Regions from separate parts of the Halorhodospira sp. 9628 genome, predicted to be linked through region 1. Evidence: predicted binding sites of a transcription regulator. Region 1 holds the regulator's gene; each other region holds the start of a gene.
What was found. The regulator sigma-54, encoded in region 1, starts transcription at its own class of promoters, with help from an activator protein. The targets are predictions, from matches to a motif close to TGGCANGNTNCNTGCTT.
Positions count from the first base shown of each region.

Region 2: the regulator sigma-54 is predicted to act here: its motif matches at 1,639-1,655, upstream of LRG10_RS00980 (DUF1194 domain-containing protein).
Region 3: the regulator sigma-54 is predicted to act here: its motif matches at 1,286-1,302, upstream of LRG10_RS07250 (P-II family nitrogen regulator).
Region 4: the regulator sigma-54 is predicted to act here: its motif matches at 1,553-1,569, upstream of fliL (flagellar basal body-associated FliL family protein).

Region 1 covers NZ_JAJNRF010000006.1:14,725-17,914, reverse strand. The annotation lists gene LRG10_RS07585 (PTS sugar transporter subunit IIA) at 1-391, opposite strand, end outside; gene hpf (ribosome hibernation-promoting factor, HPF/YfiA family) at 435-761, opposite strand; gene LRG10_RS07575 (RNA polymerase factor sigma-54) at 804-2,258, opposite strand; gene lptB (LPS export ABC transporter ATP-binding protein) at 2,299-3,024, opposite strand; gene lptA (lipopolysaccharide transport periplasmic protein LptA) at 3,029-3,190, opposite strand, start outside.
Region 2 covers NZ_JAJNRF010000001.1:217,198-220,387, forward strand. The annotation lists gene prsT (XrtA/PEP-CTERM system TPR-repeat protein PrsT) at 1-622, opposite strand, end outside; gene LRG10_RS00980 (DUF1194 domain-containing protein) at 716-1,525, opposite strand; gene LRG10_RS00985 (Lon protease family protein) at 1,868-3,190, shown strand, end outside.
Region 3 covers NZ_JAJNRF010000005.1:149,029-152,218, reverse strand. The annotation lists gene LRG10_RS07255 (ammonium transporter) at 1-762, opposite strand, end outside; gene LRG10_RS07250 (P-II family nitrogen regulator) at 874-1,212, opposite strand; gene LRG10_RS07245 (accessory factor UbiK family protein) at 1,437-1,718, shown strand; gene LRG10_RS07240 (YifB family Mg chelatase-like AAA ATPase) at 1,779-3,190, shown strand, end outside.
Region 4 covers NZ_JAJNRF010000004.1:105,112-108,301, forward strand. The annotation lists partial or broken gene fliM (flagellar motor switch protein FliM) at 100-1,062, opposite strand; gene fliL (flagellar basal body-associated FliL family protein) at 1,075-1,527, opposite strand; gene LRG10_RS06060 (zinc-regulated TonB-dependent outer membrane receptor) at 1,792-3,153, shown strand; gene LRG10_RS06065 (metal ABC transporter substrate-binding protein) at 3,189-3,190, shown strand, end outside.

The DNA of each region.
Region 1 (3,190 bases):
CGCACAGGCTGCTGTCGCTGAACATCTCGGCAAGGCTGGCGAGGATCTGCAGGTGCTCGTCGGTGAAGTGCTCGGGTACGACGAGGGCGAAGAGCAGGTCCACCGGTGCCTTGTCGAAGGCGTCGAAATCGATGCCCCGGTCCAGGCGGATGAGGGCCCCGATGGCGCGGTCGATCCCGTCGATGCGGGCGTGGGGCACGGCGACGCCGTGCCCCAGGCCCGTGCTGCCCAGTCGCTCACGGGCCAGCAACCGGTTGCTGATCTCCCGGGCGTCGAGGCCGTCGCCGCTGGCCCCGATCAGCTCGCCTATGCGCAGGAGCACCTGCTCCTTGTCCTCGATGCCGCTCTCGCAGCGAACACGTTCCGGCGTGATGAGTTGCTCGATGTCCATGGAGTGTCCGATCGGCTGGCCCGCTGAACCGCGTCCCGCCGCCTTAAAGGCTGGCCTTGAGGGACGCGCCCTGCCGTCGCTGATCGACGGCCTTCTCTTTGTGTTTCAGGACCTGACGGTCAAGCTTGTCCACGAGCACGTCAATGGCTGCATAGAGATCCTCCTCGATGGCATCGGCAAAAACGCGCCCGCCGCCACCCCCGATGTGGATGACCGACTCGGCCTTCTGCTGCTTCTTCTCCACCGTGAGGATCACCTCGGTATCGATGACGTGGTCGAAGTGGCGCTGGATGCGTTGCATCTTCTCGTTCACATGCGCCCGGAGGGCCGGGGTGATCTCGACATGATGCCCACTGAGCTTGATCTGCATACCGCCTCCTGAACCCCTTTGCCGCCGGCGGAGCCGGGGGCCTCAGCGCCCCCGGGCCTCCCTGCGCTCCGCCGACGATGCGATGGACAGGGACTCCCGGTACTTGGCGACCGTCCGACGCGCCACCTGGATCCCCTCCTCATGAAGGATACGCGCAATCGCGCTGTCACTCAGCGGTTTTGCCCGATCCTCCTCGGCGATCAGCCGGCGGATCCGCGCCCGGATCGCCGTCGCCGAAGCCTCTCCGCCGTCGCTGGTCTGCACGTGGCTCGAGAAAAAGTACTTGAACTCGAAGGTGCCCCGCGGGGTGTGCATGTACTTGTTGGTGGTGATGCGGGAGATGGTGGACTCGTGCATCTCCACCGCCTCGGCGATCTCGCGCAGAACCAGTGGTTGCATCGCCTCCTCGCCGTGGTCGAGGAACCCCTGTTGCCGCTCTACGATGGCGCTGGCCACTTTCAGCAAGGTCTCGTTCCTGCTGCGCAGGCTCTTGATCAGCCAGCGCGCCTCTTGGAGATGGTTGCGGAGGCAGTGGTTGTCCGCGCTGCGGTCCGCTCTGCGGATCAGGCTGGCGTAATACGCGTTGACGCGCAAGCGGGGGGCGGTCTCGCCGTTGAGTTCCACCTGCCAGACGCCGTCGCGGCGCACGACGAGGACATCGGGGATGATGTAGTCCGGGGTTGTGTCGCTGATCTGCGAGCCCGGGCGTGGATCGAGGCTCTGGATCAGACCGAGGATGCCGCCGAGGGCATCTTCGCCGACCCCCAGGGCGCGGCCCAGGTCGTCATGGCGGCGTTCGGCGATGAGCTCCAGGTGGTGGAGGAGGGCGTGCTGCGCCTCCGCACGCCAGGGCGTGTCCTCGGGAAGCTGCTCGAGCTGGACGCACAGCGCTTCCTGAGGGTCGCGGGCGGCAACGCCGGTCGGGTCGAGCCGCTGGACACGCTGCAGGACCGCCTCTAGCTCCTCGGCGCTGACTTGCTCGTCGGCCGGACAGCCGGCCAGCAGATCCTCGGTGCTCTGGGTCAGGTAGCCGTCGTCGCCGACGGCGTCGACGATGACCTCGGCGATGGAGCGCTCCCGGGCGGAGAAGGCCTCGAGCTCGATCTGCGCGTGCAGGTGCTGCTGGAGGCTGTCGGAGGCGGCCGGCCGGTTGTCGAGGGTGTCGCGCTGCGCACCCTCGTCGCCGGGGGCGCTCAGTGCCGTGCTGCCGTCGTAGATGTCGTCCCAGGAGGTGTCCAGGGGCAGGTCTTCGGGGATGTCCTCGCCGGCGGGTTCGCTGGCCGGTGCCTCGTCCTCGTGGGGTTCCGTTTCCTGCTGCTCCTGCTCCTGCCCGGGCTCGGCCTCCTCATCGAGCTCGAGCATGAAGTTCGACTCCAGGGCCTGCTGGATCTCGGTGCGCAGCTCCAGGCTGGAGAGCTGCAGCAGCCGGATGGCCTGCTGCAGCTGCGGGGTCATGGTCAGCTGCTGACCGATGCGTAGCTGAAGCGACTGCTTCATGGCCGTGTCCGTTGTGCTTGAAGCATCCGTAGTCCGTCACTCACAGGCGGAAGTCCTCGCCCAGGTACACCTCGCGTACCCGCGGGTTGGCCAGCACGCTCTCGGCGTCCCCGGCGGCCAGCACCTCGCCGTCACTGAGGATGTAGGCGCGTTGCACGATGCCCAGCGTCTCGCGCACGTTATGGTCGGTGATCAGCACGCCGATACCCCGTTGCGCCAGCTGGCGGACGATCCGCTGGATCTCGCCCACCGAGATGGGGTCGACCCCGGCGAATGGCTCATCAAGCAGTATGAACCGCGGATTCGCCGCGAGGGCGCGGGCGATCTCCACGCGCCGGCGCTCGCCCCCGGACAGGGCGATCCCCGGGGAGTCGCGCACGTGGGTCACGCCGAACTCCTCGAGCAGGCGATCCAGCTCCTGCTCGCGCTCAGTGCCGTCCAGGTCGTCGCGCAGCTGCAGGATGGCCCGTACGTTATCCGCAACGCTCAGTTTACGAAAGACCGAGGGTTCCTGGGGGAGGTAGCCGATGCCCAATCGGGCCCGGGCGTGAATGGGCAACCGGGTGAGGTCGTCGCCTTCCAGGGTGATTCGCCCCTCGTCGGCCTGCACCAGGCCGACGACCATGTAAAAGCACGTGGTCTTGCCGGCCCCGTTGGGGCCGAGCAGGCCGACGATCTCACCGTCGGCGACCTCCAGCCCCGCGCCGTTGACCACGGTGCGGCCGCGATAGCGCTTGCTCAGCCCCTCCGCGCGCAGCGTCACCAACGGGTCATTCCTCCTCGCGCCGTGCCGGATACAGGATGGTCCGCGCCCGCTGCCCCTCGGCGCCGCGGGCCTTCATGACCTGCCCCTCCAGGTCGACGTCGATGGTCTCGGCGGTGACTTGATCATCCCCCTGCCAGAGATGTGCATCGCCCTGGAAATGGGCACG
Region 2 (3,190 bases), on a different contig from region 1:
AGCTCTCGTCGTGCTCGAGCGCCGACTTAACGAGTTTTCGAGCTTCCGCCTTGTCCCCCGATATGGCCCGCATGCGGGCCACCCCGACCATAGCGCTGAGGCGTTCAGGGTCGTTCCGCAATGCCTGACGATACGCCGCTTCTGCTTCCATAATGCGGTTCTCGGAGGCGAGGGCGTGACCGCGTAGCAGTGCCGCGTCCAAGTGGTGCTCAGCCGCGCTGAAGGAGGTGTTCACGGTTTGCAGCGTGTCCTCAGCGCGGCGCGCTTGCCAGTAGGCGCGCCCCAAATCCAAGCGGATCTCGTCGTCCACATCCCCGCCGGATCTCTCCTGGGCTCGCTCCAAGGCGCGGATGGCGTCCTCGGTGCGCCCCAAGCTCAAATAGATAACCCCGAGCCGGTGGTGAGCATCAATGTTTTCGGGGTTTTGCCGAAGCGCGCTACGCAGTTCGATGGCTTCGGCTTCGGGGTTGCCTTCAGCTTGGTAATGGGCGGCACGCTCCAAATGTTCCTCTTCGCTCATCTGGGTTGGCCCGCAGCCCGTCACGGCCCCGAAAAGCAGCAGTGCGACGATCCCGACAACGGATCTTGCGCAATGTTCCGATCTCCTTCGGTGCTGATTCATGCTACCCCTCCCAATGCGCGCGGACCGTCGAACCGCAGTTGGCAACGGCCGGGAAAGGTCCCGGCCGTCGGTTCACCCTCTTTTCCTGGTTAGTTAGGCCATTACCGTAGGTCTCTGTGCCGGAGCACCTGCAATCCGGCGGCTGAAACGCCCGCCACCGGCAAGCAGCACCAACCCTAGGCCGAAGAGCGCCGCGGTGCCGGGTACCGGTACTCCGTTGGGGTCGATTTCGCGCTGAAGCTTTAACAGAATGGCATCTTCGAAGTCCTCGAAGGTATCGGCAGTCAAAACGAAGCTGCTGTCACCGCCGATGACGTTGTTTGCGAAGTAATCGGTGAGGCTGATGCTGGTGACCTCCTCAATAGCGATGCCATTGATGGTCATTCCTGCGGCTACGGCGTCGTCTCGCGCATCTGCGGGGTCGCCGGAAGTGTTGTCGGTGCCATCGCCGGAGATATCAATGATCTGTCGCGTGCCTGCGAAGTCATTGTTTTGGATGGAGTCAACTGACCAGTCGATGGCTTGTGAGATGCCGGTCAAGTCACTGAAGGCCCTGGTTGTCGCCTCGATGGTGTCGGCAAAGGCGTTGGCCTCCGCTGCTGAGCCAATTTGTGTCCAGCCGACCTGCTGCGACTGCTGGGTCGCTCCTGACCACTCCATGTAGGTCGTGGCGATAGAGCCGATAACGCCACTGCCGATGGCGCTGTGGACCAGCGGATTGCGGAACGCCTCAATATAGCCGGTCTTTTGTGCTTGATAGCGGGGGGCGTTGACGCTGCCGGAGACATCCACCGCTAGCACCAGCTCCAGGTCAACAGGAATAGGATCGGCAGCGGCATGCATGGGTACCCCTACAGCCACTGCCAGCAGTGATGCGGATAGTGCGGATCGAATCTTGTTCATGATGACACCCCATAATGTGATTGGCGTGACCCTTGGCTGCCATTGCGAGACCTGCCGACGCTGGTTGCCCGAGTGCGCTTGGAAGCGTCGTGACGGCGTCGGCACCGGACTACGAGCAAGCCTCGTGCCGATTTTTCTTCTTTTTTTATTTCAAAGCGTTGTCGATTTCCATGTTGGGAAAAATGGAATCGGTGTAAGAATCATTGACACATTTGCCTAAGCGAACCCGTCTGGATGGACGGTTGGTGGTCGCTGCAGCCTGGGCGGAGTCGTCTAGGCCGCCTGGGGTCTTACCAGTGGTAGGGTGCTACGCATCAATGACGGCAGGGATGGGAGATGAGCATGGCTGCACCCGAGCCCCTTTCACTGGAGCGCCTCTACCGGGTCTGTGACCCGGAGCAGCTCGGTTTCCGCACCACCGAGGAGCTCTCGGCCATGGACCGCCCGCCCGGGCAGGAACGGGCCCTGGAGGCGATGGATCTGGGCGCGAGTATGCGCGCCTCGGGCTTCAATCTGTTCGTGATGGGGCCGGAGGGCGACGGCAAGCTGGAGATGGTCCATCGGCTGCTGGCCGAGCGTGCCGCGCGCGAGGCGACGCCCTCGGACTGGTGCTACCTGAACAACTTCGAGGAGCCCACGCGGCCGCGGCTGCTGCGCCTGCCGCCGGGCCAGGGGGCGCGCTGGCGCCACGATCTGGAGCAGCTGATCGAGGAGCTGCGCAGCACCATCCCGGCCACCTTCGAAAGCGACGAGTACCAGAACCGGCTGCAGGAGCTGCAGCAGCAGCTCAACCGCCGCCAGCGCGAGGCCTTCGAGGCGATCCAGAAGGAGGCGGAGCAGTACGACGTCACGCTGCTGCAGACCCCCTCGGGATTCAGCTTCGCCCCGGTCAAGGAGGGCGAGGTGATCGAGCCGGAGCAGTTCCAGCAGCTGCCCGAGGAGGAGCGCCGGCGCTATCAGGAGGCCATCGAGTTCCTGCAGGAGCGGCTGCAGGCGGTGGTCAAGCAGATCCCCAAGTGGCGCAAGGAGATCCAGGAGCAGGTCCGCAAGCTCAATGAGGAGATGACCCTGCTCGCGGTCGGCCAGCGCATCCAGGAGCTGCGCCAGCGCTACGGCGAGCTGCCGTTGGCCGCCGCCCACCTGGACGCCGTCCGCAACGACATCATCGAGCACGTGGACGCCTTCCGCTCCGGCGAGCAAGACCACGTGGAGTACATCCTCGGCCGCTACCGGGCCAACCTGCTGCTCGCCCACGACCCGGCCGACGGCGCGCCGGTGGTCTACGAGGACATGCCCACCCACCAACGGCTGGTGGGCCGCACGGAGCATCACGTGCACCAGGGGGCGCTGCTCACCGACTTCAACCTGATCCGCCCCGGCTCGCTGCACCAGGCCAACGGCGGCTATCTGATCGTCGATGCCCACCGCATCCTCACCCAGCCGCTGGCCTGGCCATCGCTCAAACGGACGCTCTCCGCCGGCGAGGTGCGCATCGAGTCCTTGGAGCAGGTCCACGGCTTCTGGACCACGGTCACCCTGGAGCCGGAACCGATGCCGCTGCGCACCAAGGTGGTGCTGCTCGGCGACCGGATGGTCTACTACCTGCTCTCGGCCTACGACCCGGACTTCCCGGAGCTGTTCAAGGTCGAGGCCGACCTGGAGGAC
Region 3 (3,190 bases), on a different contig from region 1:
GAGGGCCATGGTCAGGTCGGCCTTGCCAAACAGGGCGCGGGCCAGAAGCAGGGCGGCGACGACACCGCCGGCGGCGGCCAGGTTGGTGTTCATGAAGATCGTCGCCACCGCGTTGGCCGCACCCGCCGACGAGACCGACAGCTCCGAGCCGCCGTTGAACCCGAACCAGCCAAGCCAGAGGATGAAGGTGCCCAGGGTAGCCAGGGGCAGGTTGGCGCCGGGGATGGCCCGCACCTCGCCGCGGGGGCCGTACTTGCCCTTACGCGCACCCAGGACCAGGACACCGGCCAGGGCTGCCGAGGCACCCGCCATGTGGACGATGGCCGAGCCGGCGAAGTCCGAGAACCCCATCTGGTCGAGGAAGCCGCCGCCCCAGCTCCACAGCCCCTGGATCGGGTAGATGAAGCCAGTGAGCACCACGGCGAAGATCAGGAAGGACCAGAGCTTCATCCGCTCGGCCACGGCACCCGAGACGATGGACATGGCCGTGGCCACGAAGACCACCTGGAAGAAGAAGTCCGAGAAGTAGGACTCCGTCGCCTCGCCGCTGCGCGCCATCTCGGCGGTGACCGGCTCGCTGGCAGGCAGCAGGAAGCTGAAGGTGGGCAGCAGACTGCCCGAACTCTCGTACATCAGGTTCCAGCCGATGAGCATGTACATGATCACGGCGATGGAGTAGAGCCCGATGTTCTTGGTCAGGATCTCCGTGGTGTTCTTGGCGCGCACCATCCCGGCCTCGAGCATGGTGAACCCGGCGGCCATCCACATGACCAGTGCGCCCGAGAGCAGGAAGTAGAAAGTATCGAGGGCGTAGGCAAGTTCGACTACGTCTTCCATGGTTCAGGTCCTCTGCGTTGAGTGGGGGCGGGCCGGTTACAGCGCGTCCGTGCCGGTATCGCCGGTGCGGATGCGGATGGCCTGCTCGACGTCGAAGACGAAGATCTTGCCGTCGCCGATCTTGCCGCTGTTCGCGGCCTGGCGGATGGCGTCACAGGCGCGGTCCACTAGACTGTCGTCGATGGCGATCTCCAGCTTCATCTTGGGCAGGAAGTCGACCACGTACTCGGCACCGCGGTAGAGTTCGGTGTGTCCCTTCTGACGCCCGAAGCCCTTCACCTCGGTGACCGTGATACCTTGGACCCCGATGGCGGAGAGCGCTTCGCGGACGTCATCGAGCTTGAAAGGCTTGATGATTGCCGTTACCAATTTCATGAGCGTCGTCCTCGTTGTACGCGTTGTACGGAGCCGCAGCGGCGAGTGGATGCGGCTGCGGTCATCAGGGATGTTGCAGGAGGCGTGCCAGGGCCCCGGGGCGACGGCGAAACCGCGCCACACCGGGGGGAACAGACCGGCGGCCCGGTGACCCCTGCACCAGTCGGGGGCGGAAATGGCGCCGCTGCACGGTTTCGGTGCGTGACCACAGGGTTGGAAAGGCGATGATCGATCAGAAAACCATCGACGAACTGGCGCAGAAGCTCACGGCAAGCCTGCCGGCCGGCGTGCGCGAGTTCCACGACGAGGTGGAGAAGAACGTCCGCGCCTCGCTGCAGGCCGGCTTCTCGCGGCTGGATCTGGTGACCCGCGAGGAGTTCGACGCCCAGGCCAAGGTTCTGGCACGGACCCGGGCCCAGCTCGAGGAACTCAACCGCCGCGTTGCCGAGCTGGAGAAGGCCCAGGGCGGTGGCCCGGGCGGTCCTGCCGGCGGCAGCGACGGCTAACCGGCGGGGCGCTATGCCCCGCTGACCGTCGCGTGTGCCCCACGAACCAGGGAGGGTTCCATGGCACTGGCTGTAACCCGGGCGCGGGCGGCGCTCGGCGTGTCGGCCCCCGAGGTCCGGGTGGAGGTCCACCTGGCGCCGGGGCTGCCTGCGTTCTCACTTGTCGGCCTGCCGCGGGCCGAGGTGCGCGAGGCCCGGGACCGGGTCCGCAGCGCCATCATCAACAGCGGCCTGCAGTTCCCCGTCGGCCGCGTCACCGTCAATCTGGCCCCCGCGGACCTGCCCAAGGGCGGGGGCCGGTTCGATCTAGCCATCGCCGTCGGCGTCCTGGCCGCCTCGGGGCAGGTCCACGGCGAGCTCGATTCGCTGGAGTTCATCGGCGAGCTGGCCCTCGGCGGCGAGCTCCGTGAGGTGGGTGCGACCCTGCCGGCGGCCCGCGCCGCCCGCGACGCCGGCCGGCGGCTGATCATCCCCGTCGGCGACGGCGCCGAGGCCGCCCTGGTCCATCCGCAGGGGGCAATAGCCGCGCAGCGGCTGCTGGCGGTCCTCGACCACCTGGACGGCCGTGATCCACTGCCCCCGGTGGGGTCGGCAGCGGCGGCCGAGCAGCGGCCCCGGGGTCCGGATCTGGCCGAGGTCCGCGGTCAGGCCGGACCGCGCCGGGCGCTGGAGGTGGCCGCCGCCGGCGGCCACAACCTGCTGCTCAGCGGGCCGCCGGGCACCGGCAAGAGCATGCTCGCCGAGCGGTTGCCGGGTTTGCTGCCGCCGCTGCCGGAGGCCGAGGCGCTGGAGGCGGCCGCGGTGCGCTCGGTCAGCGGCGCGGGGGTGGATCCGGCCACCTGGCGGGTGCCGGCCTTTCGCGCTCCGCACCACACCGTCTCCGCCGCCGCCCTGATCGGTGGCGGGCAGCCGCCGCGTCCCGGCGAGGTCTCCCTGGCCCACCGCGGTGTGCTCTTCCTCGACGAATTCCCGGAGCTGCCGCGCAACGCCCTGGAGGCGCTGCGCGAGCCCCTACAGGCCCGGCAGGTGAGTATCGCCCGCAGCAACGCCCGGGTGACCTACCCGGCGGCGTTCCAGCTGGTCGCGGCGATGAACCCCTGCCCCTGCGGCTACCACGGCGATCCGCGCGGGGTGTGTCGCTGTACGCCGGAACAGGTGGCGCGTTACCGCGACCGGATGACCGGCCCCCTGCTGGATCGCTTCGACATCGCCGTGGAGGTGCCGCGGCTCAGTGCCCGGGAACTGACCGCCGCGCCGGCGGCCGAGCCGAGCGGTGTGGTGGCCGAACGGGTGGCTCGGGCCCGTGAGCGGCGGCGGCAGCGCTCCGGGGTGATCGCTGCCGAACTGGCCGGAGAGGCCCTCGAATCGGCCTGCGCACTGGTGCCAGAGGCCGAGGCGACGCTGGAGCGGGCCACCGAGGTTATCGGCCTGTCGCCGCGCGGGCACCACCGCCTGCTGCGGGTGGCGCGGAC
Region 4 (3,190 bases), on a different contig from region 1:
GAGCCGGTTGATGCGCTGCTGAACCGGCTCCTCGTCCCGTTCGCGCTCCTCGCGGCGGACCTGGTCGCGCTCCGGCAGCAGTGTCTCGCGCTCCGGCGCCTGCACCTTCTCGTCAATGCGCAGCGCCGCATGGCCCTCGCACACCCCATAGGTACCGTAGAAGACCGGCACCTCCTCGACCTCGACCACCACCCGCTCGGGCATCTCGATGGGGATCACATCCCCGGCCTTGAGGTGCATCAGATCGCGCAGGGTGATCTCCGAGCGCGCCAGGGTACTGTGCATGGTCACCGGAGCGGTCTTCATCTCTTCGCGCAGCGCCTTGGCCCAGCGGTCATCGACGTCGTTGCGATCGGACTGCACGCCGGCGTCGAGGATCTCGCGGATCGGCTCGACCATGGTGTACGGCAGGGTCACGTGGATGTCGCCACCGCCGCCGTCGAGCTCGACGTGGAACTTGCTCACGACGACCACCTCGGTGGGGCTGACGATGTTGGCGAACTGCGGGTTGACCTCCATGTTCACGTACTCGAAGTCCACGCCGAGCACCGGGTTCCACGCCTCGCGCAGGTCATCGAAGGCCTGATCGAGCATCAGCCGGATAACCCGCTGCTCGGTGGGCGTGAACTCGCGCCCCTCCACCTTGAGGTAGAAGTGCCCGCCGCCGCCGAAGAAGTTGTCCACCACCAGGAAGACCAGCTTGGGGTCGATCACGAACAGACCGGAGCCGCGCAGCGGCGGCACGCGGATGATGTTCAGGCTGGTGGGGACGAACAGGGTGTGGACGTACTCGCCGAACTTCATCATCTCCACGCCGGTGACCGAGACCTCCGGCGTGCGGCGGAGCATGTTGAACAGGCCGATGCGAAACAGCCGCCCGAAGCGCTCGTTGATCATCTCCAGGGTCGGCATCCGGCCCCGGACGATGCGCTCCTCGGCGGTAAAGGTGTACGGCCGGAGTTCGCCGGTATCCTCTTCGTCCTCGGTGTCGACGTCGCCGTCGTCGATCCCGTGGAGGAGCGCGTCGATCTCGTCCTGGCTGAGGATATCCTGCTGCGACATGACGACCGCCCGCTACTGCATTACGAAACTGGTGAAGTAGACCGCTTCGACCTCGCCCTCGATCCCGCGCTCATCGAGGATGTCGTTGATCTCCTCGAGCGAGGCGTGCCGCAGATCCTCGCGCCCGGCCCGGGTGTTGAGCGCCTCGAAGCTCTGATCAGCGAAGAGCATCAGCAGGTTGTTGCGGATCACCGGCATGTGCCGCTCCACGCCCTCGAGCGCCTGGTCGGTGCGCGCCATGACCTCGACCTCGGCCTGCAGGTAGCTGATCCGCTGACCCCGCTCGAAATTGACGGTCAAAGGCGGCTCCAGCTTGAGGTACTGCGGATCCCCCAGGTCGGGCTCTGCGTCCGCATGCATGCCCGGCGGCGTGATGTAGCCGAACGCCAGGGCCCCCACGGTGCCCATGGTCACGACCATCATCAACGCCATGATCCCCATGAATATGTAGACAATCTTCGGCACTGGTATGCCTCCCCGTGCCCTATCAATGCACTGACTGTGCCGTGACGCCGGCGCTGCTGCTGCCGACTCCCCATGCTACCGCATCACCCGCCGGCGACGCCTGTTGACGCCTTGTTGCATTTGCAACTAGATTGCACTGGACGCCGGAGGCGGCCGCTGTGGACTCTCTTGTGCTATCGGCCACCAGCGCCGGGAACTTGACCACAGCAGCGCGACAGCGGCCACAACCGCCCGGCGCGTCACTCAATCCAGGGGAGCCCGAACATGTCACGATACCACGCCCAATGGCGCCGATCGGCCCTGCTGGCCACCGGTCTGGGCGGCGCAGCCCTGCTGCTCGGCAGTGCCCACGCCCAGTCGCCCACCGACGAACCCACCGTCGAGCAGGGACCGGAACCCACCGTCAGCGCCGACCCCGGCCCGATGCAGCGGGCCACCGCCTCCAGCGAGCAGATCGGCGCCGGCACACTGATGAACCCGTCCATCTCCGTGATCTTGGACGGCGTGTACGGCAACGAGTTCTCCGGCCACGTCGATGACCCCGGCGGCTTCGGCATGGGCCACAGCCACGGTCACGGCCACGACCACGCCCACGGGATCGAGGACGGCTTCCAGCTGCGCGAGACGGAGATCGCCTTCGAGGCCTCGGTGGACCCGTATTTCGACGCCTTCGCGATGCTGGTCATCGAGGGCACCGACCACATCGACCTGGAGGAGGCGTACTTCACCACCCGCAGCCTGCCCTGGGGCCTGCAGGTGAAGGCCGGCCGCTTCCTCTCCGACATCGGCTACATCAACAGCCAGCACCCCCACGAGTGGGACTTCGTGGACCGCCCGCTGGTCAGCGAGCACCTCTTCGGCGACCACGGCATCCAAGAGACCGGCGTGCAGCTCAACTGGCTGGCGCCCACCCGCACCTACCTGAAGTTCGGTGTCGAGACTCTGCAAGGTGAGAGCAGCGGAATCGCCCCGTACGAGGGGCACGACCACGGCTTCGACGATGTCTCCGGCCCGCGCCTCGGGACCGCCTTCGCCAAGTGGGGACCGAACCTCGGTTACAATCACAACGCGCAGTTTGGGGCATCCGCAGGCTACGCCCGTGCCTTCCAGAAGGGCGATATCGACGACGACGAGGACGCCTGGGACGGCGACAGCTGGTTCGCCGGCCTCGACGCGATCTATCGCTACGACGCCGGTGGTTATAAGGGCCAGGGCGACTGGACCGTACAGGGCGAGTACTTCTACCGGAACATCGAAGCCGACTTTTATGACGACGGAGATTTCGAATACGCCGGCACCAGCAAGCAGGACGGCCTCTATCTCCAGGCGGTCTACGGCATCGCCCCGCGCTGGCGGACCGGCCTGCGCGCCGAAGCCCTGGGCATCACCAACGACGCCTTCGGGCACGATGAGATCGAGGCCCTAGACACCAGCTACCGTTACGCGGCCAACGTGACCTTCTACCCGTCGCACTTCTCGTACATCCGGGCTCAGGTCAACTACTCCGACTTCGCCGGTGGCGCTGGGCATGGGCATGGGCACGGACACGACCACGGGGAAGACGCCTGGCAGGCGATGCTCCAGTACAACCTGAGCCTCGGCGCCCACGGCGCCCATCCGTTCTGAGCGCGCCGCGCCGCAAACGCAGAGGGAGTCGAATGAT